4 regions of the Thalassospira permensis NBRC 106175 genome follow, and region 3 is predicted to be linked to each of the others. Evidence: riboswitches for the same ligand, from Rfam matches in the RefSeq annotation. Region 3 holds a riboswitch; each other region holds the start of a gene.
The links. A riboswitch is a leader RNA that binds a small molecule or an ion and turns the genes downstream of it on or off. The one in region 3 is predicted to bind cobalamin.
Positions count from the first base shown of each region.

Region 1: another riboswitch for cobalamin. It lies ahead of cobU (bifunctional adenosylcobinamide kinase/adenosylcobinamide-phosphate guanylyltransferase); the one in region 3 lies ahead of SMB34_RS00160 (methylmalonyl-CoA mutase family protein).
Region 2: another riboswitch for cobalamin. It lies ahead of SMB34_RS18905 (CbtB domain-containing protein); the one in region 3 lies ahead of SMB34_RS00160 (methylmalonyl-CoA mutase family protein).
Region 4: another riboswitch for cobalamin. It lies ahead of SMB34_RS14460 (ABC transporter substrate-binding protein); the one in region 3 lies ahead of SMB34_RS00160 (methylmalonyl-CoA mutase family protein).

Region 1 covers NZ_AUNC01000012.1:256,807-264,245, forward strand. Annotated here, with positions in the region: gene cobT (nicotinate-nucleotide--dimethylbenzimidazole phosphoribosyltransferase) at 1-34, opposite strand, end outside; gene cobS (adenosylcobinamide-GDP ribazoletransferase) at 272-1,024, shown strand; gene SMB34_RS08390 (histidine phosphatase family protein) at 1,108-1,719, shown strand; gene SMB34_RS08395 (hypothetical protein) at 1,797-2,372, opposite strand; cobalamin riboswitch at 2,715-2,908, shown strand; gene cobU (bifunctional adenosylcobinamide kinase/adenosylcobinamide-phosphate guanylyltransferase) at 2,969-3,508, shown strand; gene cobW (cobalamin biosynthesis protein CobW) at 3,541-4,581, shown strand; gene cobN (cobaltochelatase subunit CobN) at 4,672-7,439, shown strand, end outside.
Region 2 covers NZ_AUNC01000067.1:65,413-72,851, forward strand. Annotated here, with positions in the region: gene guaA (glutamine-hydrolyzing GMP synthase) at 1-1,406, shown strand, start outside; gene SMB34_RS18865 (zinc ribbon domain-containing protein YjdM) at 1,732-2,067, opposite strand; gene SMB34_RS18870 (MAPEG family protein) at 2,174-2,584, opposite strand; gene SMB34_RS18875 (SDR family NAD(P)-dependent oxidoreductase) at 2,699-3,463, opposite strand; gene SMB34_RS18880 (helix-turn-helix domain-containing protein) at 3,558-3,770, opposite strand; gene SMB34_RS18885 (DUF2975 domain-containing protein) at 3,770-4,309, opposite strand; gene SMB34_RS18890 (hypothetical protein) at 4,593-4,865, opposite strand; gene SMB34_RS18895 (hypothetical protein) at 4,981-5,244, opposite strand; gene SMB34_RS18900 (ArsR/SmtB family transcription factor) at 5,378-5,842, shown strand; cobalamin riboswitch at 5,963-6,175, shown strand; gene SMB34_RS18905 (CbtB domain-containing protein) at 6,208-6,381, shown strand; gene SMB34_RS18910 (CbtA family protein) at 6,385-7,068, shown strand; gene SMB34_RS18915 (hypothetical protein) at 7,142-7,439, shown strand, end outside.
Region 3 covers NZ_AUNC01000001.1:53,364-60,802, reverse strand. Annotated here, with positions in the region: gene SMB34_RS00185 (TetR/AcrR family transcriptional regulator) at 1-438, opposite strand, end outside; gene SMB34_RS00180 (SDR family NAD(P)-dependent oxidoreductase) at 592-1,350, shown strand; gene SMB34_RS00175 (Lrp/AsnC family transcriptional regulator) at 1,494-1,973, opposite strand; gene phhA (phenylalanine 4-monooxygenase) at 2,116-3,006, shown strand; gene SMB34_RS00165 (response regulator) at 3,134-3,556, opposite strand; cobalamin riboswitch at 3,823-3,989, shown strand; gene SMB34_RS00160 (methylmalonyl-CoA mutase family protein) at 4,081-6,144, shown strand; gene scpA (methylmalonyl-CoA mutase) at 6,147-7,439, shown strand, end outside.
Region 4 covers NZ_AUNC01000030.1:8,109-15,547, reverse strand. Annotated here, with positions in the region: gene SMB34_RS14465 (AraC family transcriptional regulator) at 1-843, shown strand, start outside; cobalamin riboswitch at 899-1,094, shown strand; gene SMB34_RS14460 (ABC transporter substrate-binding protein) at 1,306-2,346, shown strand; gene SMB34_RS14455 (FecCD family ABC transporter permease) at 2,388-3,395, shown strand; gene SMB34_RS14450 (ABC transporter ATP-binding protein) at 3,392-4,174, shown strand; gene purD (phosphoribosylamine--glycine ligase) at 4,199-5,482, opposite strand; gene xseA (exodeoxyribonuclease VII large subunit) at 5,596-7,275, shown strand; gene SMB34_RS14435 (M23 family metallopeptidase) at 7,275-7,439, shown strand, end outside.

The sequences.
Region 1 (7,439 bases), on a different contig from region 3:
CAAGACTTTGGGGGGGATGCTTGGGATCGAACATGGATAATCTCCGGCTGGCGGACAAGGATGCAAAGCGTCTTCTGCTTGGCTTCTGTCGCGCCCATGATTAGTCTGATTGCGTGCGAAATGCCAGTTCGAATATCGGAACACACCCGTGAACAATGATCATAATCAAGCCGGAATGAATTTGCAAAACCTTGATGATGATCAAGTTGATGCCAAAAAGCCAGAAACCAGATCTGAATCAGAACCTCAGCCTGAAGCACCCCCCACGGGGATGCTTGCTGATTTTTGGCGTGCTCTTGCCCTGCTAAGCCGGATACCGGTTTTCATTCCATGTGACTTCAGCGCGCATGCGATGGCACGATCAGTTTGGTGCTGGCCGCTGGTTGGGTTGTTCATGGCCGGGATTGCGATCATTCCGGCCTACGTCATCGAGATTCTGACCGGCAATGTCATGATTACGGCCATTGTCGCGACTTTTACCTTGATCGCGTTGACTGGGGCGATGCATGAGGATGGCATTGCCGATTGTGCCGACGGGTTTGGCGGTGGATTGGACCGTCAACGCAAGCTTGAAATCATGCGTGACAGCCGGATCGGGACTTATGGTGTTGTTGCGCTTGTTTTATGCCTAGCGATGCGCATCGCCCTTCTGGATGCTGCGGGTGAAAGTGGCAGCATGGCCGCCATCCTGATTGTGATGGCGACACTATCGCGTGCGGCGATGCCGATCGTGACCTATGTGTTTGATCCGGCGCGTGAAGATGGTCTTGGCAAAAGTGCCGGGCGACCCGACATTAAAGTGGTGAGCGCGGGTATTGCCATCGCCTTGGTTCTGGTGGTGATTGTTGCGGGTGCGGTGACCGCGTTCATGTGTCTGATTGCCATGATGGTCGGGGCATCGGTTGTCGGATGGATCGCCCGACATCAGATTGGCGGCCATACTGGCGATGTGCTGGGCATGACTCAAATCATCTCCGAGCTGCTTGTCGGTATTGCATTTATCGCGATACTTCAGATTGCCTGATGATAAGATCATGAAAAGAACCGTTCAAAACCGAGCCCAAACCCGGATCGTATTTTTCGACCGCATTTTTCCTTGGGGGAAGAATGGACAAAGCAGTGACAACCCGTTGGTGGCTTGTTCGCCATGCGCCGGTTCTCAACCCGGAACGGCTTGTCTATGGCCGAAGCGACGTGCCGGTTGATCTTACCGATGAAAAGGCATTGCGTGCCCTGTCGCGCCATTTGCCAAACGACGCGGTCTGGATTACGAGCCACCTTTCGCGCACGCTTGATACCGCGCTTAAACTTCTTGAGCTGATGGATGAAAACATCCTGCCGACGCGTGAAACCGGCTTTGCCGAACAGCATTTTGGCGCATGGGAAAAGAAACACTGGAATGATCTGCCCAAAGGGGAAACCACCCGTTTCTGGGCCGATTTCGCGCGCCAGCATCCTCCGAATGGTGAAAGTTTCAGCGACGTTGTCGAACGGGTTGGGCCAATATTTGACCGGCTGACAAGATATTGGGCCGGGCGCGATATTGTGGCCGTTATTCACGGCGGGACGGTGCGCGCGGCCCTTGCCAATGCGCTTGGTCTGTCGCTTGAGGCGGCCTTATCATTTCATATCGATACGCTTGGCGTGACACGGATCGAACATATAACCGGCGTCGATCAGCCGGGCTGGCGGGTGGCCGGTGTTAATCTGCGTTACTGATTAAAGGGGGGCTGGGCAGTACCCATCTGCCGATACCCTGTGGGGCTTGAATGACATGCCACACAGGGTATCAGTTTTCAGGCGGATTTCCGTTGATCGGTTTCCTGCGCATCGACAAGCGCATATTCCGACAAAAAGCGATCTACCATATCGGCAGAGACATCGTATCTGCCACAGATTGACGCGATATCGTCGAGATAGGCTTCGTAGTAAGGAATAGGCCGGCTGCGCGATTTGCCGCGAAGCTCGTTGATTTCCGTAAAGTCGGATGCAAATTCCGGTGCTTCGATAACCTGAATGATCGTGTCGTCGATGATGGCGGCGGGTTTGCCTTTGTATTTCTTACCACAGGCTGAAAGCATTTTGCTGGCGGTCGGGATGGATATCCCAGGCTGGCCCAGAAGCAGTGACATTTGATCTTCGTCGAAATCGTCATTTTCGAACAATTCCACGAGTTTCGTCAGGTCACGGACCAGAAGCGAAAGCGCATTTACGCGGATGCCACGCGCATGCGACCAAATGATGGTCGCGACAACACCACAGGTCGGACGGCTGGCATAAATGTTTCGAACATCACGACGCGCCAATGATATTTCACCATTCACAGCATGATGTTGCAGGAATTCGGGAAAGGATTGATCATTATAGCTCAATCTATCCAGCAGCCCGCGCCACATGTCTTCGCGTGATACGGTCTGCCAGGTTGTTGATTTCAGATTCCGAATTCGTTGAATTTGTTCATGAATTGCCATTTGATCAGCAAATTTCCAATTAACCCCAAGAAGTTTTTCCGAAACCCTTTGCGGTTTCGGCATCCGGACTTTGTTTGTTTTGTAATGTCCGGCGGTCACGCGGGCGGCTTTTGTCGGCTCTGATCCATCGTGACAAAATTATGTTCTCCTAAAGAATAACCGCCGACAAGCAGTCAATTCTTACAAATACTGACCTTATGGCTAGGTCGGAGTTTGGGCTTTGGTCGTGGGAGCAAAGCTGCTAGGTTCGGCGCTGCCGTTTGGTGATGGGAAACCGGTGTGATGCCGGTGCTGCCCCCGCAACTGTAACGGGTTGGGTGATCCGGGTGATGTGATGTCACAAGCCACCGGTAATGTTGATTTGCAGACAACATGCCGGGAAGGCGGATTGCTTTCATGCCCGCAGCCAGGAAACCAGCCATCGGTATCCCTGTTCGTAAGGATATGGGGTAACGCAATCCGGCCTCGGTGGGAGGTCAAAGCGAAGGAAAGCGGCTATGACCCAGAATATGGCTGATAACAGCCAGCTTGCCGGGATCCATCTGATCCTTGGCGGTGCCAGATCGGGCAAAAGCCGGTTTGCCGAAAACCGGATCAACCATGCAGGCGGCGGTATTTATGTCGCGACCGGCCGGGCATGGGACGAGGAAATGGCAAATCGCATCGAACTTCACAAATCATCGCGCGGCGAGATATGGCAAACGATTGAGGAACCGCTTGATCTTTTCGGTGTCCTGTCTGCCTGCAATCGCGACGGCAGCAAACCGGTACTGGTCGATTGTCTGACGCTTTGGCTGACCAATCTGATGCTGGAAGATCGCGATATCGAGGCCGAGTTTGACCGGCTTTGCGACCTTTTGCCGGAGCTGGATATCCCAGTTCTTCTGGTTTCGAACGAGGTCGGTTTCGGGATTGTGCCGGAAAATGCCATGGCGCGCAGCTTTCGCGATCATGCCGGACGATTGCATCAACGGATTGCCGAGCTTGCCGATCAGGTGACGCTTGTGGTTGCGGGCATTCCGATGTCGGTTAAATAGATCAGAATTCATAGATTTAAGGGTAATTGAATATGGCACAGCTTGGAAAAATTCCGGCAACAGTGATCACCGGTTTTCTTGGTGCAGGCAAAACCACGATGATCCGCAATATGCTGGAAAATGCCGGGGGTAAGCGGATTGCGCTGATCATTAACGAATTTGGTGATCTGGGCGTGGACCGCGAAGTGATAAATGGTTGTGGCATTTCGGGATGTGCCGAGGACGACGTTGTCGAACTTGCAAACGGGTGCATCTGTTGCACGGTGGCCGATGATTTCCTGCCGACCATCAAGGGCCTGATTGATCGCGACACGCCGCCTGATCATATCGTTATCGAAACATCAGGGTTGGCACTGCCAAAACCGTTGGTCAAGGCGTTCAACTGGCCGGAAATCCGTTCACGGGTCACGGTAGATGGTGTGGTGGCTGTTCTGGACGGGGCGGCATTGCGCGACGGGCTGTTTGCCCATGATCATCATGCGGTTCAGGCCCAACGCGAGGCGGATGATAATCTTGATCATGAAAGCCCGCTTGAGGAACTGTTTGAAGAGCAGCTTCATTGCGCCGATATGGTGGTTCTGAACAAAACCGACCTGCTTACAGAAGCTGAAATTGCCAAGGTCGAGGCAGATATCCGGGCCGAGCTGAAACGCCCATCGGTCAAGATCATCGCGACCGCGCATTCGAAGGTCGAAAATGCTGTTTTGCTGGGACTTGGAGCGGCGGCCGAAGACGATCTTGATAGCCGCCCCTCACATCATGACGATGGTCACGAACATGACCACGACGATTTTGAAAGCTTTGTCGTGTCACTTGACGCGGTTGACGATGCGGCCGTGCTTGAAAAACGCCTGATTGATGTCGTGCGTCAGTTCGATGTCCTGCGGATCAAGGGTTTTCTTGATATTCCCGGCAAGCCGATGCGCCAGGTTGTTCAGGGCGTTGGTGAGAGATTCCAGCGTTATTTCGACCGGCCGTGGGCCGAAACCGAAACGCGCCGGTCGGAACTGGTGGTGATCGGCCTGCATGGCTTGGATCGCGGTGCCATCGAAGCGGCAATCAAGGCATCGTGACATTTTGAAATTGTAAGATCATCCGGTCGACAACGTTGTGCGGGCGGATGATCTTGAACCAGCACACGATAAAAGAAACGGACATTTCCGATGCATCTGCTTGCCGCCCAGCCTGGGCTTGTTACCGATGGAAGCGAAGCCGTCGATCTGGGGCAAAGCCCGGGCGATGTCGTTATCCTGTCGGCAGCAGAGTCCGAGCTTGCCTGTCTGGCCGGGGCGCAGGCGCGATTGCATTCAGCATTTGGCGACGCGACACCGTCGCTGCGATTGGCAAGTCTATTGCAGCTGGGTCACAACATGTCGGTCGATCTTTATGTCGAGGATGTTCTGACCGATGCCAAATTCATCATCGTGCGCATTCTGGGCGGGCGGGGATATTGGGAATACGGGATCGAACAGCTGGTCGAACTGGCCCGTCGCAACGACGTGCCGTTGGTACTGTTGCCAGGTGACGATCAACCCGATGCGGAACTGTTGTCGTTATCGACGGTAAAGGGTGCAACGTATCAGCAAATCTGGCGTTACCTGATCGAAGGTGGTCCGGGAAATGCTGAACATTTACTGCGTCTTATATATGAAAAGTTGAACCCGTCTGTCAGTTGGGACTGGAAGCCGGCGGCACCCTTGGTCAAGGCAGGCCTTTATTGGCCGGGGAAAATCACCGCAAATCTCGAAGAAATTGAACAGAATTGGAAACAAAATCATACTGTTGTCTCGATCATCTTCTACCGTGCATTAATTCAGGCTGGTAATCTGGATGTAATTGATGCGCTGGTTGAGGAGTTGTTGGGTAATAGCCTCAATCCATTGCCTGTTTTTGTTGCCAGCCTCAAAGACCCGGTTGCGGCGGCCTTGGTTGAAGAATGGCTGGGGTCAACACGTGCGGATTTGATCCTGAACACCACCGGCTTCTCTCTTTCCGTTCCGGGTGTGGAACGAAAAGATGGGCCGTTTGATGTTGTCGATGCACCGGTTTTCCAGGTGGTGCTATCTGGCGGTGGAGAAGCATCGTGGCGGGATGGGGTGAACGGGCTTGCCGCGCGGGATATTGCGATGAATGTCGCACTTCCCGAAGTTGATGGCCGTATTTTATCGCGCGCCGTGTCGTTCAAGGGATCGGCGGGCAAGGATGCCCTGACGCAGATTGATCTGGTTAAATATATCCCGGTGCGCGATCGGGTGGCGTTTGTTGCCGAACTGGCAGCCAATTGGGTCAAATTGCGCAAGACGGACGCCCCGATGTGCAAAGTCGCGATGATCATGGCCAATTATCCCAACAAGGATGCGCGCCTTGGCAATGGTGTGGGGCTTGATACACCGGCCGGGATGATTGAAACCCTTCGGGCGATGAAGGATGCCGGGTACAAGATTGATGACCTGCCGGAAAATGGCGATGCCCTGATCGCGGCGGTCAAGGCCGGACCGACGAATGATTTCAAGTCGCTGGCTGATCGCACCGTTCGTGTGACGATCCCGGTTGCCGATTATCGCGCGGCATTTGCCACCCTGCCCGCACGCACCCGTCAGCAGGTAACGGATGCTTGGGGAGAGCCGGAGAGTGATCCGTTTTATCTGCCAGATCGGTCGGCGATTGCCCTTTCGATCCTGCCGATGGGCAATGTTGTAGTTGGGCTGCAACCGGCACGCGGATACAATATCGATCCGTTTGAAAGCTATCATTCGCCCGATCTGGTGCCGCCGCATAACTATTTCGCGTTTTATATCTGGCTGCGCCATCATTTCGGAGCGCATGCCGTCATTCATTTCGGCAAACACGGCAATATGGAATGGCTGCCGGGCAAGTCATTAGCGCTGTCGGAAGAATGTTTCCCCGAAGCCGTGTTTGGCCCGACACCGCATTTCTATCCCTTTATCGTCAATGATCCGGGGGAAGGCACACAGGCCAAGCGCCGTGCACAGGCGGTGATCCTTGATCATCTGACCCCGCCTTTGACGCGGGCAGAAAGTTACGGACCGCTTAAGGATCTGGAGGCGCTGGTTGATGAATACTACGACGCAGCAGCAGTTGATCCACGCAGATTGATCATCCTGAAGCGTGACATCCTTGAGCTTGCTATTCGCATCGGGCTTGACCGCGATTGCGGGATTGAGCCGGACGAGGACGAGGAAAGCGCGCTTGCCAAGCTTGATAATTACCTGTGCGAATTGAAGGAACTTCAGATCCGCGATGGCTTACATATCTTTGGTAAGGCACCGGAAGGGGATCTTTTGACCGATCTTCTGGTCGCACTGGCAAGATTGCCGCGCGGGTCGAGCGAGGGGCCAAAGGCATCACTTCATCGGGCCTTGGCCGCCGATATTCTTGGCGATCCCGGTTTTGATCCGCTTGATTGTGCCTTTGCCGAGTTTTGGCCGGGGATTAAGCCCGAAATTCTTGCGCAATATGACGTTGGGGCGTGGCGTACTACGGGCGATACGGTAGAGCGGATCGAGCTTCTGGCGCGTGATCTGGTACGTGGGGAGGTGGTCGCGGATCAGGCATGGCAACGGACAATTGAAGTTCTTTCCGATATCGAAATATCTATTCGTCCGGCAGTGACAGCCTGTGGCGAGGCAGAGATTGCCGGATTGCTGCGCGGTCTTGCGGGCAAATTTGTCGAACCGGGACCATCGGGGGCCCCAACGCGCGGCCGACCGGACGTGTTGCCGACCGGGCGGAATTTCTATTCGGTTGATACGCGCACGATCCCGACCCCGGCAGCATGGCAATTGGGATGGAAATCCGCCGAATTGCTGTTGGAACGGCATGTGCAGGATCATGGTGAATGGCCCGTGGCCCTTGGCCTCTCGGTTTGGGGCACCAGCAATATGCGCACCGGTGGTGATGACATTGCCCA
Region 2 (7,439 bases), on a different contig from region 3:
TGATCCTTTCGGGTGGTCCCGCATCGGTCCATTGGGACAAGGCACCCTCGGCTCCGGCAAAGGTGTTCGAGCTTGGCGTGCCGGTGCTTGGTATCTGCTATGGTCAGCAGACCATGGTCAACCAGCTTGGCGGCAAGGTCGCAACGTCCGATCACCGTGAATTCGGTCGTGCCTTTGTCGATGTCATCGAAGACTGCGCGCTGTTCACCGGCATCTGGGCCGAAGGTGCCCGCGAACAGGTCTGGATGAGCCACGGCGACCGTGTCGATGCGCTTCCTGACGGGTTCCGCGTTGTTGGCAAATCCGAAGGCGCACCGTTTGCCGCCATCGCCAATGACGACAAGAAATTCTACGCCGTGCAGTTCCACCCCGAAGTGGTCCACACCCCGCATGGTGCGCAGCTGCTTAAAAACTTCACGCATGGCGTTGCCGGTTGCTCTGGCGACTGGACGATGAACGCCTATAAAGACGACGCCATTGCCAAAATCCGCAAACAGGTCGGCGATGGCAAGGTCATTTGCGGTCTTTCGGGTGGTGTTGACAGCTCTGTCACCGCGGTTCTGATCCACGAAGCGATTGGCGATCAGCTGACCTGCGTGTTTGTCGATCATGGTTTCATGCGCTCGGGCGAGGCTGATCAGGTCGTCACCCTGTTCCGCGACCATTACAATATTCCGCTGGTGCATGTTGACGCGTCCGAAACCTTTATCGGCGCGATTGAAGGCGAAATTGATCCGGAAACCAAACGCAAGACCATTGGCCGTCTGTTCATCGAAGTGTTCGAAGAAGAAGCCAAGAAAATCGGTGGTGCCGATTTCCTTGCACAGGGGACCCTTTACCCGGACGTGATCGAAAGCGTGTCTTTCACCGGCGGCCCGTCTGTCACCATCAAATCACACCACAATGTCGGCGGCCTTCCGGAACGCATGAACATGCAACTGGTCGAACCGCTGCGTGAATTGTTCAAGGACGAAGTCCGTGACCTTGGTCGTGAACTGGGTCTGCCAGACAGCTTTGTTGGCCGTCACCCGTTCCCTGGACCGGGCCTCGCCATCCGCATCCCCGGCCAGCCGATCACGCGCGAAAAGCTTGATATCCTGCGCAAGGCCGATGCGATCTATCTCGAAGAAATCCGTAATGCCGGTCTCTATGACGCCATCTGGCAGGCCTTCGCGGTGCTGCTCCCGGTCCGTACCGTTGGCGTGATGGGCGATGGTCGCACCTATGACTATGCCTGTGCGCTGCGCGCGGTCACCTCGACCGACGGCATGACCGCCGACTTCTTCGCCTTCCCGTCGGAACTGCTTGGCCGCATCGCCAACCGGATCATCAACGAGGTCAACGGTATCAACCGCGTCACCTATGACTACACCTCGAAACCACCGGGAACGATTGAGTGGGAATAAGCTTTCCGATCATCGGAAATGACAGCGGCGCGTCCATTGGGCGCGCCGTTTTGTTTGGGGCTGTTCTAATAACCTGGCCCATCCGAGCCGCAATCCCCTGTCGAATTGCATGCATTCGATAAAACCTGCTGAACGCTGCGCTGCCAGTTAAATGTCAGGCAGGAGGATAGCGACAGGGTCGCAAATAGTGCGGCGATAAGGGCAAGGTGGCGCATGGTGGCCCCCGTTTTCTTTCGGGTGGTTTAAGCCGGTATCAGACGACGACATGATACCAGAACCCGGTCGCAATGTCGTCGCCATAGTCCTGTGGCTCACAAGCCCGCAATCAGATCTTTTTGACAAATTCGGATTTAAGCTTCATCGGGCCAAATCCGTCGATCTTGCAATCGATATTGTGGTCGCCTTCGACAAGGCGGATATTCTTGACCTTGGTGCCGACCTTAAGCGGTTGAGACGCACCCTTGACCTTCAGATCCTTGATGATCGAAACCGTATCGCCGTCAACAAGCACATTGCCATTGGCATCCTTGTATTCGGTTTGATCGCCACTTGACGCGGTTTGCTGCGACCATTCATGGGCGCATTCCGGGCAAATCAGCAATTCACCATCTTCGTAGGTATAGGGCGACTGGCATTTGGGGCAGGGGGGTAACGTGCTCACGGCAGATCCTTGGGTAAAAGCGTTAAGTCATGACCCTACCCGTTCCGGTTTGGCCGCCTATCTCGTAACGCCCGAAACCCGGCTTGTCGAGAGTTTGCGCCGACAATTACGACCCGAATAATTGCGAGACAAAGGCAAGCGTCGCAAACAGGCTGACAAAATAGGCAATGGATCGCACGCCATTGATCCCCGGAACGCGCGTGATCCCGGCAACATAGAACCCGGCATGTGCGATACGGGCGAGGGTAAAGACAACTGCGCAAGCCACAGTGACAGTGTTAGAAATGCCGATTGCATGCGCGACCAGAACGATAATCGCAAACGGCACCAGATTTTCCAGATGGTTCTGATGGGCGCGCAGGCCACGGGCAGCCAAGCCCTGCCGTTCGGGCAGATTGTCGCGATTGCCCAAAAGGCGTTTGCCGCCGACCTGCTTGCCATAGGACCAATTGTAAACCCACGGGAAAGCAAGGCAGAAAAGGGCGTTGAAAACGAGAAGGGCAAGTTCGATGGTCACGGAAACACCTTTTGGTGATGGTCTATCCAAGCCATACGCAGGAAAAAGGGCAGGCGATCAAACTTTTGCGCCGCGAGGCGTGCGTGTTTTATCAAGCTGATCGCCCGAAAGTGCTTATTCTTCTGCGGCCTTGCGAAGGGCCGGGAGCCCGACACCGGCCGTTTCAAACCCGCCATCGGCCGCGATCACCTGACCGGTAACGTAGCTCGCCTTGTCGGAGCATAAAAACGAAATCACCTCGGCGATTTCGCGTTCGTTACCGAATCGGCCAAGCGGCATGGCGTCAAGATAGGCCGATATGATTTCCGGCGAATGGACCGCCATGGCAAGCTTGGTTTTGACTGGGCCGGGGCAGACGCAGTTGGATCGCACCCCGAAATCGCCAAGCTCGATCGCCTGCTGTTTTGTCAGGTGAATGACGGCGGCCTTCGATGTGCCATAAGCGACCCGAAGGGTAGATGCCCGAAGCCCGGAAATAGAGCCGATATTGACAATCGCGCCCTTGGTCTGCTTCAGAGCAGGGATTGCCGCCTGTGAGACAAGAAAAACACCATCAAGATTGGTTTCCATGATCCGGCGCCACGCGCTGAAGTCGGTTTCACCAATTGGCAGGAAATCGGCAACCCCGGCATTATTGACGACCGCATCAATCTGTCCGAACTCGGTCAGGACCTCGTCGATCATCAGATCGACCTGTTCGGGGATTGATACGTCATATTCAAATGCCTTGGCATTTGCGATATCACGACATGATTTGCGAAGTTCCGCGCTGTCGCGATCAATCATCGCAACCTGCCAGCCCTGTTCGATAAAAAGATGTGTGGTGGCAAGTCCGATGCCGCGCGCGGCACCTGTTACGAGGGCAACCTTGTTTTCCATTCACGTCTTCCCTGATAACAGCCGTTAAACAGGCTGCTTGGTTTCTTATGAAGGACGGCCCCCTGTTAACCGGGCCCGCCATGATCACAAGAGCTTACAGGTCGTCGGCAACGAATTCCAGAAGATCACCGGGTTGGCAATCAAGTTCCCGACAAATCGCGGCAAGCGTTTCAAACCTGACCCCGCGCACCTTGCCTGATTTCAGAAGCGACAGGTTCTGTTCGGTCACCCCGATCCGGCTGGCAAGGTCCTTGGATTTCATCTTTCGCAGGGCAAGCATCACGTCTAGCCGGACAATGATCGCCATCAGACGAAGCTCCTGTTTTCGTCTTCGATACGGGTGGCTTCACCCAGTACCCATGCAATCACCAGAAGCAGCCCACCCAGAAACAGCGTGCTGGCTTCGGCATTACTCAGCCCGATCGACAGTACCCGTTCGCCTTCTGGCCGAGTTATGGTTGCCAGCACGGATGTCAGAGCGCCTGAAATCGGCTTGATCAGGGTCTGTGCCATAAGGGCCACGGAAAATGCTTTCAGATGGGCAATCGGGGCAAGCTGGAAAACATGGTTTTCGGCAAAAGACAGGAACATCTTGCGCAACCGCCAAAGCCCATAGGCCATAACAAGTGTCGGCAGCATCATCGATGCCATCACGGCATATTTCTGCCATCCGGAAAGGGCGCGCAATTCTTCGAGGCTTATGGTCATCTGGCTGGCGCTGGTATCAATCCAGCCATCCACATGCCATATCAGCGGCACGAGACAGATTTCGAAAACAACGCCGATAAGGCATACCCAGCCAAGTATGCGGCTGACGGTGCGGACATTTTTCAAGGTGTCGGACATGACGGGGCTCCATCCGGAAACAATCAGGGGATATTTTAATGACGAATAAAATTCATTAATTAAAATAAAACATGAATTTTTTATCGAAATGAGTCAACCCGGATTTTTGTCCGTAGTAGTGCTTTGACCGTCAGGTGGTCGATGCCTAGCCAAAATGCAGACAAAAAAATGCAGCCGGGGCGGTTGAAACACCCGGCTGCAGAAGGAATGGCGGGGAGGGGAGGAAAACCCGCCAGGGAAGAGAGGGAGACGAAAAAGTCTGGCTGCTTCCAGCGCGGCGTCGTTAATGCCGTTTGGAAGAGATCATCGCGTCCCACGCACCTTGCAAACGTTGTTTGGCTTCACGAAAACGCTGCAGGGATTCTTGCGGGATATCACCGCTATGATCCTTGATCTCGCTCCAGGCGGCATCCATGTCATCCCACGCCTGAACAACCTCGCTTGGCAATTGTTCAAGCCCGGCTTCGGATTCCTTGCAATGGGCTGTAAGGCCGAATTCCCAATCCTTGAATTCCTGATGGAGCTTGGCGTGCTCCGGAAGGGGACGGGCTGTCATGGGAGCCTCCTTTTGCTTTTCCAGACAATTTCAATCTGGCGCGTAATCATGTCATCGATTTGCAATGAAAAGGCGATTTTGGGGCATTCTCTATAAAGGGCATAAAACCGGCAATTTACCTGCCAGTCATATCGTTCCATGCTTTTTCAAGATTTGCGGTCGCCTTGTGGAACTGCTCTGCGGTGGCGTTGCTTGCGGCATCGCCTTCGGCCTTAAGCTTTTCCCACGCCTCATTCATCTCGTTATAGGTGCCGGTTACCTCTTTGGGCAGATTTCCGACCTGCATGTCGTTTTTCGCGCAGTAACCGGCAACATTCCGTTCCCAGCTGTCGTGGGACTGGCGCAGATTAAAAATGTCGAGTGCTGTTTGCTCTTGCATCGGTGTGTCTCCTTGTTCTGGTGGGCACTTTCGATGATGTGTCATACCTGTAACGTTCCCTGCGTGGCGGAGTTCCATGCACGCAAACATCAAGTCCCCTTGCCAAGCGATGCAGGGCGTGGAAAATAGGGGCATGTCACAAAGCAAAGCAAAATCACGTAAAGTCGAAGTCACACCGGCCCGCCCGGTCGTGGTCAGCGCCAATAATGATGGTGACGGTTGTCAGGAATGCGATACCGCCGCACGTCTTGGCCTTTCCACCGAACAGGGGGAAGCCGTAACGCGTGATGCGTCGCGCGCCACCGGTCATAACCTGTCGCTGCCCGATATCGAGGCGGCGGCAAAAATCTTTGCGCTTTTGGGGGATGCCGGGCGGTTGCAGCTTGTTCTGCGCTGCATGGAAAAACCGCAAACCGTTGGCGAACTGGCCGAGGCATCGGGCATGTCGCAGTCGCTTACCAGCCATCATCTGCGTCAGTTGCGCGATCAGCGCATTCTGGCCTCCGAGCGCAACGGGCGTCATATCTTCTATCAGATTGATGACGAACATATTTCCCGTGTTGTTCGAGATGTCTTTGCCCACGTCACACACGACTAAGCCACCCCCGCACTGATCTTTGCGGGCATTCCAGTCGCAGATCGACAATCGGGCGAATATGTTCGGCAAATGATCACCCGGCCTGCGTGGTTTTCACATTGCACTTGCGCAAAATTACCGTCATAAACGAATGGCTTGGTTTTTCCCGCTCTGCTCGGGGTTGGGAAACGAAGAGGGAATTTGGAAAGCCGTCTGTTTGACGGTCAAAGCCAAAGCCGCCCCCGCGACTGTATGCGACGAGTGCCCGCCATCATACCACTTGCGAAAGCAGGGAAGGTCGGCGACGCATGAAGACCCGCAAGCCAGGAGACCTGCCAGGCATGGACCCGAACCGACTGTCGGGTGTGACAGCAAAGGAGATTTCTATGACCACGCAGACCGCGGCATTTGCCGTTTCGAAAAAATCCGTTCTTCTGCCGATCCTTGCCTGTGCCGTTTTCGGCATGGCGATTGTCTTTGTGACCGGCCACGTTCAGGCGGACCTGCTTCATGACGCGGCACACGATGTGCGCCACGCGACCGGCTTTCCCTGCCACTAAGTCATGTTCACACGCATAGTAACCAGCGCGTTGTTCGCTGGTGCTGCAGCGGGGCTTATTGCGGCCCTGCTACAGCTGTATTTTGTGCAGCCCGTTTTGCTGCATGCGGAGCTGTATGAAACCGGTGCCCTTGTGCATTTCGGCGGTGACGCGGTTAGCGCGCATCAGGATGTCGGCGGGATTGATCCGCTGCGTGACGGGCTAAGCATCCTGTTCACCATGCTGGTCTATACCGGCTATGCACTGATCCTGATCGCGGCCATGGCCTTTGCCGAAAATCGTGGTCATGTGGTGACGGCGCGCAATGGCATCATCTGGGGCATTGCAGGGTTTGTCATCGTGCATTTCGCACCGGGCTTCACCTTGGCGCCAGAGGTGCCCGGTGTTGCTGCGGCCGATGTCTATGAACGGCAAATCTGGTGGTTTGCGACGGTGGCAACCGCGGCACTTGCGGTTTGGCTGATCGCCTTTGGCCGGAACTGGCTGGCGTGGGGGGCGGCGGTTGTTCTGCTTCTGGCGCCCCATGTTATCGGTGCGCCGGAACCCGATCAGTTCAGCGGTCCCGTGCCGACCGAACTCGGCGCGCTGTTTGCTGCGCGTGCCTTTGGTATCGGGGCGGTGGCCTGGGTGTTGACCGGGCTGTTTGCCGGGCATTTCTGGCGGCGTGAAGCCGACCGGGAAGCGTAAAACGCAATCACATTGATCAGGCGCGGTATATTCCGCGCCTGTTTTCTTTCATTGATTTGTCTGGATAAACGAAATGCCACGTTCACTTGCTCTTTTCGGGATCGGGCTTGTTTTTGGCGGCGGGATTGGCTTTCTGGTGGCGGCGGGCAATGGCATCACCCTTGATGGTCATGACCATTCCGATCCGCGCGCGCATGGGGAAAGTGCCCATGGTGATACGCATGACACGATGAATGTCAACGGTGCCCATGCCAGCCATGATGCCGTCATTTCACTGCCCGATGCCGTTGATGCGCCAAGGCTTGATGTTGCCATTGCGCCCGATCCGGTCAGTGGCTGGAACCTGCATCTCTTGGTGCAGAATTTCCGTT
Region 3 (7,439 bases):
ATCACCCTCGGCCTTTGCCCTCTCGAACCGTTGGCGAAGCTGTTCTTCGCCGACTGCACGGGCCTCAATCAATGCCTGTCGCACCGGTTCCGCATCATCCGATCCGGCAAGAACCCCGTGGATGCCAAGACAGCCGGTATGATCGGGGTAACGTGTGTTCAGATCCGCCGCCTGATACAGGATATGCGCTGCAACTTCGCGGGCCGTCGGCAGGTCGAGTGCCACCGGAATATAATCAAGATAATGCGCGTAATAACGGTCCAGCGCCTTGCGAAACAGGGCTTCCTTGTTGCCAAACGCGGAATAAAGCGCGGGCCGTTCGACACCGGTTGCTTCTGTCAGATCGGCATAGGACGCCCCTTCGTAGCCCTTGCGCCAGAAAACACAAAGTGCCGCGTCGAGTGCCTTTTCCACATCAAATTCGCGATGACGTCCCATCAGTCCAATCCTGTTTTTCGTAATGATCGTTATTAAACCACTTGACAGCACATGTCCAGTTTTCATAATGATCATTACAGTAATGAACGTTATGAAAAGTGCCGCTGCCGTTCTGGCCAGCCCGCACAGGATCACACACAGGAAGGATTAATCATGACCGAAACTCTTGGCGGCAAAGTCGCCCTCATCACGGGCGGGTCGCGTGGCCTTGGGGCTGTCACGGCCGAAAAGCTTGCCGATCTTGGCGCAAACGTCGCCATCAGCTACGCGTCTTCCGCCGACAAGGCCCATGCCGTCATCGAAAAACTCAAATCCAAAGGTGTTCGTGCGATTGCAATCAAAAGCGATCAGTCGGATCTGGCTTCTGCCAAACCATTGATCGATGCGGTGATTGCCGAATTCGGCAGGCTCGACATCCTTGTGAATAATGCCGGCATCGCCATTCAGGGGCAGTTGGTGGATGATCCCGAACTTGATGGCGAAAAATACAATCGCCAATGGCAGGTCAATGTCATGGGGACAATCGCCAATACCCGTGCGGCCGCCCCCAAACTTTCTGACGGGGGCCGGATCATCTTTATCGGCTCACTCCTTGGCAGCCACGTTCCCTTCGCCGGTGCGGCCGACTATGCCGGGACCAAAGCCGCCCTTGTCGGCTATGCCAAGGGCGTTGCCCGTGATCTCGGCGGTCGCAACATCACGGTCAATGTCATTCAGCCCGGCGTGATGCCAACCGACATGGCCACCGAAGTTCTTGGCGACAGCGTGCCCGATGCGCTTCTTGACATGCACCCGATCCGCCGGATCGCGACGCTTGACGAAGTCGCCGAAACCATCGCCTTCTTTGCCGGACCGCATGCCGGTTACATCACTGGTGAAACCGTCAATGTCGCGGGTGGCATCGGCACCTGATGATCGCCCTGATGCGGGCGGGAAAATTCCCCCTTTGCCTGCCCGCATCGCTTTCCATGACAAATCCAAAGTTAAATCTCCCGTGACGATCATCGGCATCATTGGTGCGGGCGAAGTTGGCAGCCATATCGTGCCTGCAACCCTCAAACCGTCGCCAATATCGGAATCGCCGTCTGGTTCTTGTATTCCTTAAGCACAAGGCTTGACTGCACATCACGCACATTGGGCATCGAGAGCAGCTTGTGCGTCACGAAATCCCCAAAGCTTTCAATATCGCGCGCCAGCGCCACCAGAAGGAAATCCTGCCGCCCGGTCATCGCCCAACAGGACATGATCTGCGGCAGGTCGTTCATCGCCTTGGCAAAATCCTCCGCCCCTTCTTCGGTGTGGCGTTGCAGGCGGACCTGAATGGTTGCCAGCACGCCAAGCCCGGCCTTCCTGCGGTCCAGCAACGCCACCGTCTGGCGAATGATGCCCGATGCCTCAAGCTGCTTGACCCGGCGCAGGCACGGCGAAGGCGACATACCGACCTTTTCGGCCAGCTGCACATTGCTGATCGATGCGTCGCGCTGAAGGATTTGCAGGATTTTGATGTCGGTCGGGCTTAACAGCACATCGGTCATTTTTCGCCCTCAAAATGGTTTATACGGTCATATTTGATCAACCATAACGCATTTTGATCCCTATATCGCGCGAAAATGACATTTGAATTGATGTAAAATAGTCCATGCAGAAAGTCTCATCAGGGAGCAAACGAGGACCGCTATGGACCAGAACAAAAATCTGCGCGGCGATTACAGCCACATCAATGATGACTACACCGTGGCCCAGGACTGGGCATCCTATTCTGAGGCCGAACATGACCTTTGGCGCAAACTTTATGCCCGTCAGAAGGCGATCCTGCCGGGCTATGCCGCCCCCGATTATATCCGCAATCTTGAAAAACTTGATGCCGCCGACGGCATTCCGCATTTCGGTCGGGTCAGTGAGAAGCTCCATGCTGCCACTGGCTGGCACCTTGTCGCGGTGCCGGGGCTGGTGCCCGATGATGTGTTTTTCGATCATCTCGCCAACCGGCGTTTCCCGGTGACCGTCTGGCTGCGCAAGCCGGAGGAGATCGACTATCTCGTCGAACCCGACATCTTCCATGACTTCTTTGGTCATGTGCCGATGCTTTATGACCCGGTCTTTGCCGATTATCTGGCGGCTTATGGTGCCAAGGGCCCCGAAGCCATTGCCAAAGGCGGGCTCAAGAAACTCGCCCGCATGTACTGGTACATGGTAGAGTTCGGCCTGATCATGACCGAACACGGATTGCGCGCCTATGGGGCGGGCATGCTGTCATCGCAAACGGAAACCATCTATTCCGTCACCGATCCAACCCCCAACCGGGTGGCATTTGACCTCGAACGGGTTATGGCAACCGACTATGCCATTGACGATTTCCAGAAAACCTATTTCGTGCTGACCGACTATCAGCAGCTTTTCGATGCAATGGATACCGATTTTGCGGCCATCTATGACCGCCTCGCCCAGCGTCCAACCATCGATCCGTCGACCACACTTGCCTGTGATCGACTTTATCATGTCCACGGGGACGAGGATCACACGATTGCCATGCCATCGGGTGACCCGGCACAGCTTCGCCACGCCTGAGAAGGCGTTTGCTATTATGATATGAGCAATATGAAAAATCGGGTCGAACGGCATTTTTTTTGCCAAAAGACCCGATTTTTTGATTATTCACTAAAAATGAAAAATGCAGGCGATTGCCAAAAATAACTCAGCAATGGCTCATGGATTTATCGAGCGCCCGGTTAAGCTGCTCGATCACCACCATCGGGCTTGCATCTTTGCTGATAAAGTCAGCCGCGCCAAGGGCATCGGCCTGGGCCCGCGTATCGGCATCATAATGGGCCGAGAAGAACAGAACCGGCACCTCGACCGCGTTCGGGAAGCGGCGGCGAATCTCGCAAAAGGCTTCAAACCCGCTCATACCGGGCATTTCAAGATCCAGAATAATCGCGCGCGGATAAAGACCGTCCAGCTGGTCGATCAGATCGTCGGCACAGTCAAACCCTGCCACGTCATACCCGGCACGGCGCAAAACGGTTTCAAGGGCCGCTTTGGCGCTGGGGCTGTCGTCGGCAAACGCAACCAGACCGTCATGTATCGGTCGGGGCGGCACGGCGCTGAGCGCATTCATGGATGGCAATACTCCGAGATTTGGGACAGCCCCAATCTGGCAGATGAAAATGTCAAATTGGTTAAACCCCGCATTTTTTCCCAGAAACCATCACAATCCGGCCAAAGTATAATGGCAGCGGCACGCCATAATTATCCGTCCACTGATCCCGCCTTTGGCAGAAAACAACCATTTTTCAGGACGATAACGTTACGGAACGCTGATGGATGGTCGGAATATTGACCTAAATAGGTATTTCCATGCCTATTTACGTAATTATGGGCGGGTGCTATAAACACCGCCATGTCGCAGATGCGATATGGAAACATTCTTTCGGGAATTCGGTACGATCCGGCGCAAACCCGCGATCAAGGCCGAAGCTGCCCTCGCAACTGTAAATGCGCCGTTTTGGCGGTGCACAAGCCAGATACCGAAAGATGGCTCTGTTTCTGCCGGACCGGGCGGGGTGTACCGGGCGGAGGGAATCCGTTGTAAAATAGAATCGGCCCAGATCCGAAAAGATCCGACCGCGACCGGGAGAGAGCATGACAGACCCGTTAAAGCTGGCCTCAGAGTTTCCAGCCGCAGATTATGCGAGCTGGCGTCAACTGGCGGAAGCCGGGCTTAAAGGTGCATCCTTTGACAGGAAACTGGTCACAAGGATGCTTGACGGTTTCGCGATGCAGCCGCTTTACACCAACGACGATCAGGACGACGCAACCCGCCTGATCCATCAGGTCCTGTGTGCCGCCGTCGATGCCAAGGACGCCGCCAGCGGCTGGGACATCCGCCAGCTTCATGCCCATCCCGATCCCAAATCGGTCAATGCCGCGATTCTCGATGATCTGGAAAACGGCGCAACGTCGGTCCTGCTACGTCTGGATGCCGCCGCACGCACGGGCGCGGATGTCACATCGGGCGATGCTGGCATTGACGGCATTGCCATTCACTGCCTTGCCGATCTCGAAGCCACACTTGACGATGTCTATACCAACCTTGCCACCGTCGCGATCGATGCCGGTGCCGCCGCCATCCCGGCCGCCGCCATTCTGGCCGCACGCCTTGAAAAGGATGCGGAAAACAGCGCCGACGCGGATGACGATTTTGCAAGCGACGCCGCACCGGCCTTTAACATCGATCCGATTGGCACATTGGCCGCAACAGGCAGCCTTCCGGTTTCCGCCGATGATGCGATCAAACAGGCCGCCGATATTGCCGCCGATCTGATCGACCGTTTCCCGCATGCCACCGCCATCACGGTCAATGGCGCGCCGTTCTGTAATGCCGGTGCGACCGATGGGCAGGAACTTGCCTACCTGCTGGCAGGTGGTGTCACCTATCTGCGCGCCCTGACCGATACCGGCATGGTGATTGATCAGGCGGCGGGTGCGATTGCGTTCAATGTTGCGGTCGGCACCGATTTCTTTGCCGGGATTGCCAAACTTCGTGCGCTTCGCCTGATGTGGAGCCGTGTTCTTTCGGCATCGGGTGTGGATGACGCCACCATCACGATCAATGCCGTATCGGCCGAAATGGCGCTGTCGAAGGTTGATCCGTGGGTCAATATGCTGCGCACCACCGTCACCAGCTTGAGCGCCGGTCTGGGCGGGGCTGATAGCGTTATCTGCCTGCCCTATGATCATCTGATCGGCCTGCCCGATGGCTTTGCGCGCCGCATTGCGCGCAATACCCAACTGATCCTGCAGGAAGAAAGCAACGTTCACCGTGTGATCGACCCGGCGGGCGGTTCATGGTTCATCGAAAACCTGACCCGCGAACTGGCATCCAATGCCTGGGGCCGGTTCCAGTCACTTGAAGCCAAGGGCAGCATTATCAAGGCCCTTGCCGACGGGTCCCTGCAAAAAGAGATTTCCGAAATCTGGCAGACCCGCGAAAGCCGCGTTGCCACCCGGCGCGATCCGCTGACCGGCGTGTCGGAATTCCCCAACATCACAGAGGCCAAAGTCACCTGCGATGCGCCAGACCTGACGACAATTCGCAAGGAAGCCAAAGCCCGCCAGACCGGGTTTAAGGATGCAATCGGCATCAGCCTTGAGAATCTGATCACGGCGGCCAAATCCGGTGCAACCATCGCACAGATGTATGAAGCCCTTTATGGCAAGGCCGCGGGCACAACCATCGATCCGCTGCCAACCCATCGTCTTTCGGAAAGTTTCGAAACCCTGCGCGATCGTGCCGATGCCCACAAGGCATCAACCGGCAAACTTCCGCAAATCTTTCTGGCCAATCTGGGCCCGGTTGCCAAACATACCGCGCGCGCCATGTTTGCCCGAAACTTCTTCGAAGCTGGCGGGATTGAGGCGATCCTCAATAACGGCTTTGCCGATGCCAGCGAAGCCGCCAAGGCATTTGGTGAAAGTGGTGCCAAAATCGCAGTCATTTGCGGATCGGACCCGCAATATGCCGACATGGCCGCCGATATTGCCCAAACCCTCAAACAGGCCGGGGCCACCCGCATTTACCTTGCCGGGCATCCCGGCGATGCGAGGGCCGATTACGAGGCGGCGGGTATTGATGATTTCATATTTATCGGGGCGGATGTTCTTGCGATCTGCGAGACGGCCCTTTCACATCTGGGGGTAAAATAACCATGACCCGGATTCCGGACTTTTCCAATCTGCCGCTGTTTGATCGTGCTACTTCCGGCCCGACCAGCCCGGTCAATACAGCGCCCTGGACCACGCCTGAAGGCATTGATGTCAAGGCCGTCTTTGGCGCGGATGATCTGGCGGGGCTTGATCACCTCAACACCATGCCGGGCATGCCGCCCTTCCTGCGCGGCCCCTATCCGACCATGTATGTCCAGCAACCCTGGACGATCCGGCAATATGCCGGTTTTTCAACCGCCGAAGAATCCAACGCGTTTTATCGCCGCAACCTTGCCGCCGGGCAAAAGGGCCTGTCGATTGCCTTCGACCTTGCCACCCATCGCGGCTATGACAGCGACCATCCGCGTGTCACCGGCGATGTCGGCATGGCCGGTGTGGCCATTGACAGCATCTATGACATGCGGACCCTTTTTGATGGTATTCCGCTCGATCAGATGTCGGTCTCCATGACCATGAATGGTGCGGTCCTGCCGGTGATGGCGCTTTATATCGCGGCTGCCGAAGAACAGGGTGTTAAGCATGAACAGCTTTCAGGCACCATTCAGAACGACATTCTGAAGGAATTCATGGTCCGCAATACCTATATCTATCCGCCGAAACCCTCGATGCGGATCATTTCGGACATCTTTGCCTTTACCTCGCAAAACATGCCGAAATTCAATTCGATCTCGATTTCCGGCTATCACATGCAGGAAGCCGGGGCTACGGCGGACCTTGAACTGGCCTATACCCTGGCCGATGGCATCGAATATGCCCGTGCCGGTCAGGCTGCTGGTCTTCCGATTGATAAATTCGCGCCGCGTCTGTCGTTCTTCTGGGCGATTGGCATGAATTTCTTTATGGAAATCGCCAAAATGCGCGCCGCCCGCATGATCTGGGCCAAGCTGATCAAACAGTTCGATCCGCAGAGCCCCAAATCGCTTTCATTGCGCACGCACAGCCAGACATCGGGCTGGTCACTGACAGCCCAGGATGTGTTTAACAACGTCATCAGAACATGCGTTGAGGCGATGGCATCAACCCAAGGCCACACCCAGTCGCTTCATACCAACGCCCTTGACGAGGCATTGGCCCTGCCGACCGATTTTTCGGCGCGCATTGCCCGCAATACGCAGCTTTTCCTGCAACAGGAAAGCGGTACGACCAAGGTTATCGATCCGTGGGGCGGGTCCTATTATGTCGAACGGCTGACCCGTGATCTGGCGGAAAAGGCATGGGCCCATATCCTTGAGGTCGAAGAACAGGGCGGCATGGCCAAGGCGATTGAGGCCGGC
Region 4 (7,439 bases), on a different contig from region 3:
AAGGCGGTGCATCTGTATCGTGCGACCGGGCCGTCGATGAAAGTTCCGACAATCTACAAGCCATGCCTTTGCATTATCGCGTCAGGTGCCAAAGAGGTCACTCTGGGCGAGGCGGTTTTCAGTTATGCGCCCGGAAAGTATCTGGTGGCGTCGGTCGACCTGCCGATTGTCGGCTGTGTGACAAATGCCAGTGCAGCACTTCCGTATCGCAGTTTGTCGATTGAACTGGATGGTCAGATGTTGGGCGATCTTGTCACCCAGATTGATCTTCAGGTCGGCTCGGCATCCGAAAGCGATTGCGGTCTTCATGTCGATAACGCCAGCGATACCTTGCTGGATGCCGTGATGCGCCTGTTGCGCCTGTGCGATGAGAAAGACGATATTTCCGTGATGGCGCCGATGCTTCTGCGCGAGGTGCATTATCGCCTTCTGCGCGGCCTTCAGGGGGGCCGTATTGCGCAAATCGGCATGGGCGGCAGCAACATGCAACGCATTTCCAAGATCATCCGCCTTATGAAGGACGATTTTGCCGCACCGCTTCGGGTCGATGATCTGGCGGCACAGGCGAATATGAGTCCGTCTTCCTTCCATCATCATTTCAAGCAGGTAACCTCCATGAGCCCGCTTCAGTATCAGAAACGCCTTCGCCTGACGATGGCGCGCCAGATGATGCTGACCGAAATGAAGGATGCGGCAACCGCGGCCTATGAAGTCGGATATGAAAGCGCATCACAGTTCAGCCGTGAATATGCCCGCATGTTTGGCGCGCCACCGATGCGCGATGTCTCGGCGATCCTTGGGCGGCTGGGCGGCGATGGCACGGCGGCGGCGAACGCCTATTGAAAATTGTAATCATTGCGATTTATTCGCAATTGGCTTGACCGGCCTTCGTGACTATGTGACACCGATAGATGTCAGTATCCGATAAGGATAAAGGGAATTCGAAGCCGTCCGTGAAGACGGTTAACCGAAGCTGCCCCCGCAACTGTAGGCGGTGAGTGTTTCCTTCTGAAAGCCACTGGGATATTTCCCGGGAAGGCAGGAAAACACAACGACCCGCGAGCCAGGAGACCTGCTGACATGAATACGACGGACCGGGCGGGGTGCCCCGGAGGATGTCGGTATATGTCACCGTTCCGGGCGGGCTGAAAGCCATTGGACCGCCCTTGGATCCCGGCATTTCCCGCCATTTTTCAGCACTTTAGCCAGTCCCTTGACCATAGCAACTTTGATGTTATGTTATAACATAACGTTTATTGGTTTGGTATGTCCGGTCGGGAAATGAAATTCCCGATCAGCATATCCATGAAAGGACGCAAAGTGATTGAACTGAACAAAAAGGTTTTTGCAGTCGGGGTGTTTGCTGCAGGACTGGCTTCTTTCGCACAATACGCATCTGCCACGGAATATCCGCTTACATTGGAAAATTGTGGTCGAACCCTGACCTTTGATCAGGCTCCGAACCGTGTCGTATCGCTTGGCCAAAGCAGCACGGAACTGCTTTATCTTCTGGGACTGGCGGACAGGGTGGTCGGAACGGCCGTATGGCTTGGTCCGGTGCAGGAACAGTTTCGCGACGTCAACGCCACCATTCCGCGTCTGGCAGACAACGATCCCAGCTTTGAAAGTGTGGTCGGCCAGAAACCCGATTTGGTCACAACCCAGTTCCAATGGCATATCGGCCCGAATGGCAAGGTCGGAACGATTGACCAGTTTGCTGAACTTTCAATCCCGGTCTATACCGCACCAGCCGATTGCGTCGGTAAGGACAACACCACGGGCGGTGACGGAACGCGGATTGATGCCTTTTCGATGGATCAGATCTATCAGGGGATAGCCGACCTTTCGAAAATCTTCGATGTCGAGGAACGCGGCGCAGATCTGATTGCCGATTTCAAAGCCCGCGAACAGGCTGCGCGCGAAAAAGTGGCCGCCGTGAATGGCAAGGGAATTTCGGCACTGTTCTGGTTCTCCAGTGCTGAAATCGATGTTGATCCGTTTGTTGCCGGGCAGAAAGGCGCACCGGCCTATGTCATGTCGATCCTTGGTGTGGAGAATGTCATCGACAGTAACGATGAATGGCCCACAGTCGGGTGGGAAACCATCGCACGAACCAATCCCGATATCATTGTGATTGGCAAAATGGATCGTCGTCGTTTTCCGGCCGATGACTGGGAACTGAAAATGCAGTTCCTGAAATCCGATCCGGTAACCCGTCAGATGAATGCGGTCAAAAGCGGAAATATCGTCGTCATGGATGCCCAGTCGATGAACCCGACCATGCGGACAATCGACGGCATTGAAACCCTGGCCAAGGCAATCGAGGCGTTCGAGGCAACCCAGTGATCGGGCCAATGATCGGGAATATCATTTCCAGCCCCGTTTTCATGAAACGCATCAGCGTGGCATTTGCCGCGCTGATGTTGCTGGCAGCGGTTCTGGCGGTTGCCGCATCGGTGGGCGAAACAGCGATCCCGGTGGGCACGGTGATCAATACGATTGCCAATCATTTGTGGGATGCCGGGTATCCGGTGGATGCGATTGATGCCGGTATTATCTGGAACTACCGACTTAGCCGCGCGATTGTTGCTGCAAGTTGCGGGGCGGCACTTGCTGTTTCCGGTGCGGTCTTGCAGGCGCTTTTGCGTAACAGTCTTGCCGATCCTTACTTGCTGGGCATTTCAGCCGGTGCCTCGACCGGTGCGGTCAGCATCGTGATCCTAGGTCTTGGGGCCGGGATGCTTTCCCTGTCGCTTGGCGCATTTATCGGCGCGGTGGCGGCATTCGCCTTTGTGACCCTTCTGGCGTTACAGGCCGGGCGCGGCACGGGGGCGATCATTCTGGCAGGTATTGCCGGATCGCAGATGTTCAATGCCCTGACATCCTTCATTGTCACCAAATCGGCCAGTGCCGAACAGGCGCGTGGCATCATGTTCTGGCTTCTGGGCAATCTTAGCGGCGTGCGCTGGCCCGATGTGTGGCTGGCTTTACCCGTGGCTCTTGTCGGGCTTGTCGTGTGTCTTTGGCATGCACGCGCACTTGATGCCTTTACGTTTGGTCGTGAATCCGCCGCATCGCTTGGTGTGCCGGTCAGGCGGGTTTATGCGATCCTGATTGCCGCAGCCGCGATGATGACCGCGGTAATGGTCAGTATCGTTGGTTCCATCGGTTTTGTCGGGCTCGTGATCCCGCATGCCGCGCGCTTTTTTGTCGGAACGCGTCATGGGCTGCTATTACCGCTATCGGCATTGATTGGCGCACTGTTTCTGGTCTGTGCCGATGTCATCTCACGCGTGATCGTTCCGGGGCAGGTTTTGCCAATCGGGGTGATTACCGCCCTTGTCGGGGCCCCGGCCTTTGCCCTGATCCTGTGTCACGGAAGGATTTTGCGATGAGTTTGGAACTGCGCGATATCGTCTGGTCTGCCGGTTTTCGCAAGATCATCAAAAATGTCTCCCTCCGGGTGGAACCGGGCGAGTTTCTGGGCCTGATCGGGCCGAATGGATCGGGCAAAACCAGTTTGATGTCGGTTTTGGCCGGTATTCGTCCACCTGATCAGGGGCGTGCGATGCTGGCAGGGCAGGACATGAAAAAGCATGGTCGTCGCAAACTGGCCCGGCAGATCGGCTTTGTCGAACAGCAGGCCGACACCACGGACCGCCTGACCGCGCGCGAGGCGGTGGCACTGGGACGCACACCTTATCTCAGCATGCTGTCGCCTTGGTCGGAACGCGATGATGCGATTGTGGAACGTGCGCTCGGCGATGTTGATATGACCCATCTGGCCGACCGGTTCTGGCATACGCTTTCGGGCGGTGAAAAGCAGCGGGTTCATATCGCGCGTGCGCTGGCGCAGGAACCAAAATTCCTTCTGCTGGATGAACCGACAAACCATCTGGATATCCGTCATCAGCTTGGATTGCTGGAACTGGTGCGTGAATTACCGGTGACCGTGGTGGCGGCCTTGCACGATCTGAACCATGCCGCGATGTATTGCGACCGGATTGCCATGATGCGTGACGGGGAACTGGTGGGGATCGGCAGTCCTGCCGATATTCTGACGACCCAAAATCTGCGCGATGTGTTCGGTGTGGATGCCACCATCGAACATGGCCCTAACGGGCAATGCGCGGTGCGCTATCACGCAGGCATGAAAAAAGACCGGGCTGCATGACCCGGTCTTTTCCAATTCAAAGGCTTACTTCTGTTCGCGGGCAATCGCGCGCCAGCCGATATCACGACGGCAAAAACCACCCGGCCAGTCAATGGCATCAACCGCTTCATAGGCGCGTTTCTGTGCCTCGGTCACCGACGTGCCGCGCGCGGTGACGCCAAGAACACGACCGCCCGTCGCGGTCAGTTTGTCACCATCCATTTTCGTGCCCGCATGCAGGACCTTGACCTTGTCCATCGCATCGGCATCGGCCACGTTTTTGATCTCGGTGCCTTTGTCGTAGCTGCCCGGATACCCCTTGGCGGCCATGACAACGACCATGGCGGTTTCGTCATGCCATTCGGGTTTGACGGTATCGAGTTTTCCGGTTGCCGCCCCATCAAGGATATCAAGCACATCCGATTTCAGACGCGTCATCAGAACCTGGCATTCCGGATCGCCAAAACGGATGTTGTATTCGATCAGTTTCGGATTGCCCGCATCGTCAATCATCAGACCGGCAAACAGGACGCCCTTGAACGGATGGCCTTCGGCGGCCATGCCCTTAACGGTCGGAACAATGATCTGTTCCATGACCTTGTCCTCAACCGACTGCGTAAAGACCGGGGCGGGGGAATAGGCACCCATACCACCGGTATTCGGGCCGGTATCGCCCTCGCCGACGGCCTTGTGATCCTGTGCGGCAATTAGCGGAATGACGTTTTCCCCGTCACAAACCGCAAAGAAAGATGCTTCTTCGCCGGTCATGAATTCCTCGATCACCAGCTCCGCACCGGCATCGCCGAATTTGCCACCGACCATGCATTCGTCAATCGCCGCAAGGGCTTCGTCGATTGTCTGGCAGATCGTCACACCCTTGCCCGCGGCAAGGCCGTCGGTTTTGACAACAATCGGGGCACCGTGCTTTTCAACAAAGGCCCGCGCATCGTCGGGCGTGGTGAAACGGCCATAGGCCGCGGACGGGACGCCAAACTTTGCCACCATGTCCTTCATGAAACCCTTGGAGCCTTCAAGCTGTGCGGCAGCCTTCGAACAGCCAAACGATTTGATGCCAGCCGCATCCAGCGCATCGACAAGGCCCGCGACCAGCGGGGCCTCGGGGCCAACCACCACCAGATCGACCGCATTGTCGGTGGCAAATTTCACAAGCCCGTCAATGTCGCTATCTGAAATGGCGATACATTCTGCTGAATCGGCAATCCCGGCATTGCCCGGCGCACACCAAAGCTTGGTCAGTCGCGGGCTTTTGGCAATTGCCCAGCACAATGCATGTTCACGTCCGCCACCGCCAACGACCAGAACCTTCATGATTTTAACCTCGATTACGTGTCCGACTGCTTGATGGTCCAGACGGGATGAACTAGGCTTGCACCCCATCCCGCTTGAAAATTTATGCGGGCTTTTAGCATAAAGTGCCCTTGATGACGCAAGATTTGTTCGACCCGTTCGCCCCCATGCCCGAAGAACCCGCGAAACCGGGAAATCTCCCCGAATTTTCGGTCTCCGATCTTTCCAACGCGCTTAAACGCACGGTCGAGGATGCGTTTTCGTTTGTGCGTGTGCGCGGCGAGATTTCCGGCTTCAAGCGCGCAAGCAGCGGTCACATGTATCTGGCACTCAAAGACGATCAGGCGGTGCTGGATGGTGTTTGCTGGCGCGGGCAGGCATCCAAACTTGGCATCGCACCCGAAGACGGCATGGAAGTCATTGTAACCGGCCGATTGACGACTTTCCCCGGGCGATCAAAATACCAGATTGTCATCGAAACGATGGAAGTCGCGGGCGAAGGCGCGCTTCTGAAACTTCTGGAAGAACGCAAAAAGAAACTTGCTGCCGAAGGACTGTTTGATGCGGATCGCAAAAAGCCGATCCCGTTCCTGCCCGATGTCATCGGGATTGTAACATCCCCGACCGGGGCGGTGATCCGCGATATCATGCATCGTTTGCGTGAACGTTTCCCGCGCCGGGTTCTGTTATGGCCCGTATTGGTACAGGGAACCGGTGCCGCCGAACAGGTCGCGCAGGCCGTGCGCGGTTTTAACGATCTTTTGCCCTATGGCAATATTCCGCGCCCCGATGTCCTGATTGTTGCGCGCGGTGGCGGATCGCTTGAAGACCTTTGGGCATTTAACGAGGAAATCATTGCCCGCGCGGTGGCGGAATCCGACATTCCGGTGATTTCCGCAGTCGGTCATGAAACCGATACCACCCTGATTGATTTTGTGTCTGACCTGCGTGCGCCTACTCCGACGGGGGCCGCGGAAAAGGCCGTTCCGGTGCGGCTTGATCTGATCGGTCAGGTCGAGGAAGACGGCCTTCGTCTGACGCAGGCGGTCCGTCGGCTTGGTGTGGAAAAACGCACCGCCCTTGAAAGTCTTGCGCGTGGTCTTGGCGATCCGCGCCGGATGCTTGAGGAACGCAGCCAGACCCTTGATAACTGGGCCGACCGGTTGCCTCGTGCGGCAGGCAGTGTCTTGCAGCAGGCGCGCGCACGCCTGAACGAAGCCGGGGCACGGTTGGTTAGCCCGCGTGAACAGCTTTCGGAAAAACGCGGGCGATTGGAAAATGCCGGTCTGCGACTGGATGGGGCGATCAAATCCGCCATCCAGATGCAAAAGGCACGTCTTGATCAGGCCGCCGCCGGACTTCGCCCGGCAAATGCCAGACGCGATATCACACGCGACCGCAAACAGATCGATGATCTGGCCGGTCGGATGCAGGCGGCGGTTAAAAATATCCTGAACCGCGAAGCCGAAGGACTGGCGCGGTATGATCGTCTTTTGGAAAGCTATTCGTATCGCAATGTTCTCAAACGCGGCTTTGCCGTGGTGCGCGGTGCAGATGAAGGTTTGATCGGCAAAGCATCGGATATGATTGCCGGGCAGGGTTACATTCTGGAAATGCAGGATGGACGTGCCGATGTGACAGCAGGGGCGTCTTCATCGGACAAGTCTGGTCCTGCGTCGCCAGCAACGGACGCTGATAATACTGCCACCACATCTACTGCCACGGTCGCGCCGAAATCGGCTGCCAAACCGAAACCGGCCCGGAAAAAAGACCCGGCCCCCAAAGATGACGACAGGCAAGGGAGCCTTCTGTAATGCGTTTCGCAATGAAGATGTTTTTGGCGGCAACCGGTTTGATGGCGTCATGCGTTGGGGCAGTCGCGGCCGAGCCGACCTATCAGGGCCAGTTTGTTCAGGGCGGCATCGTGTTCGGTCAGACCGAACCCGGAAGCAGCATCCTTCTGGATGGCAAGCCCATT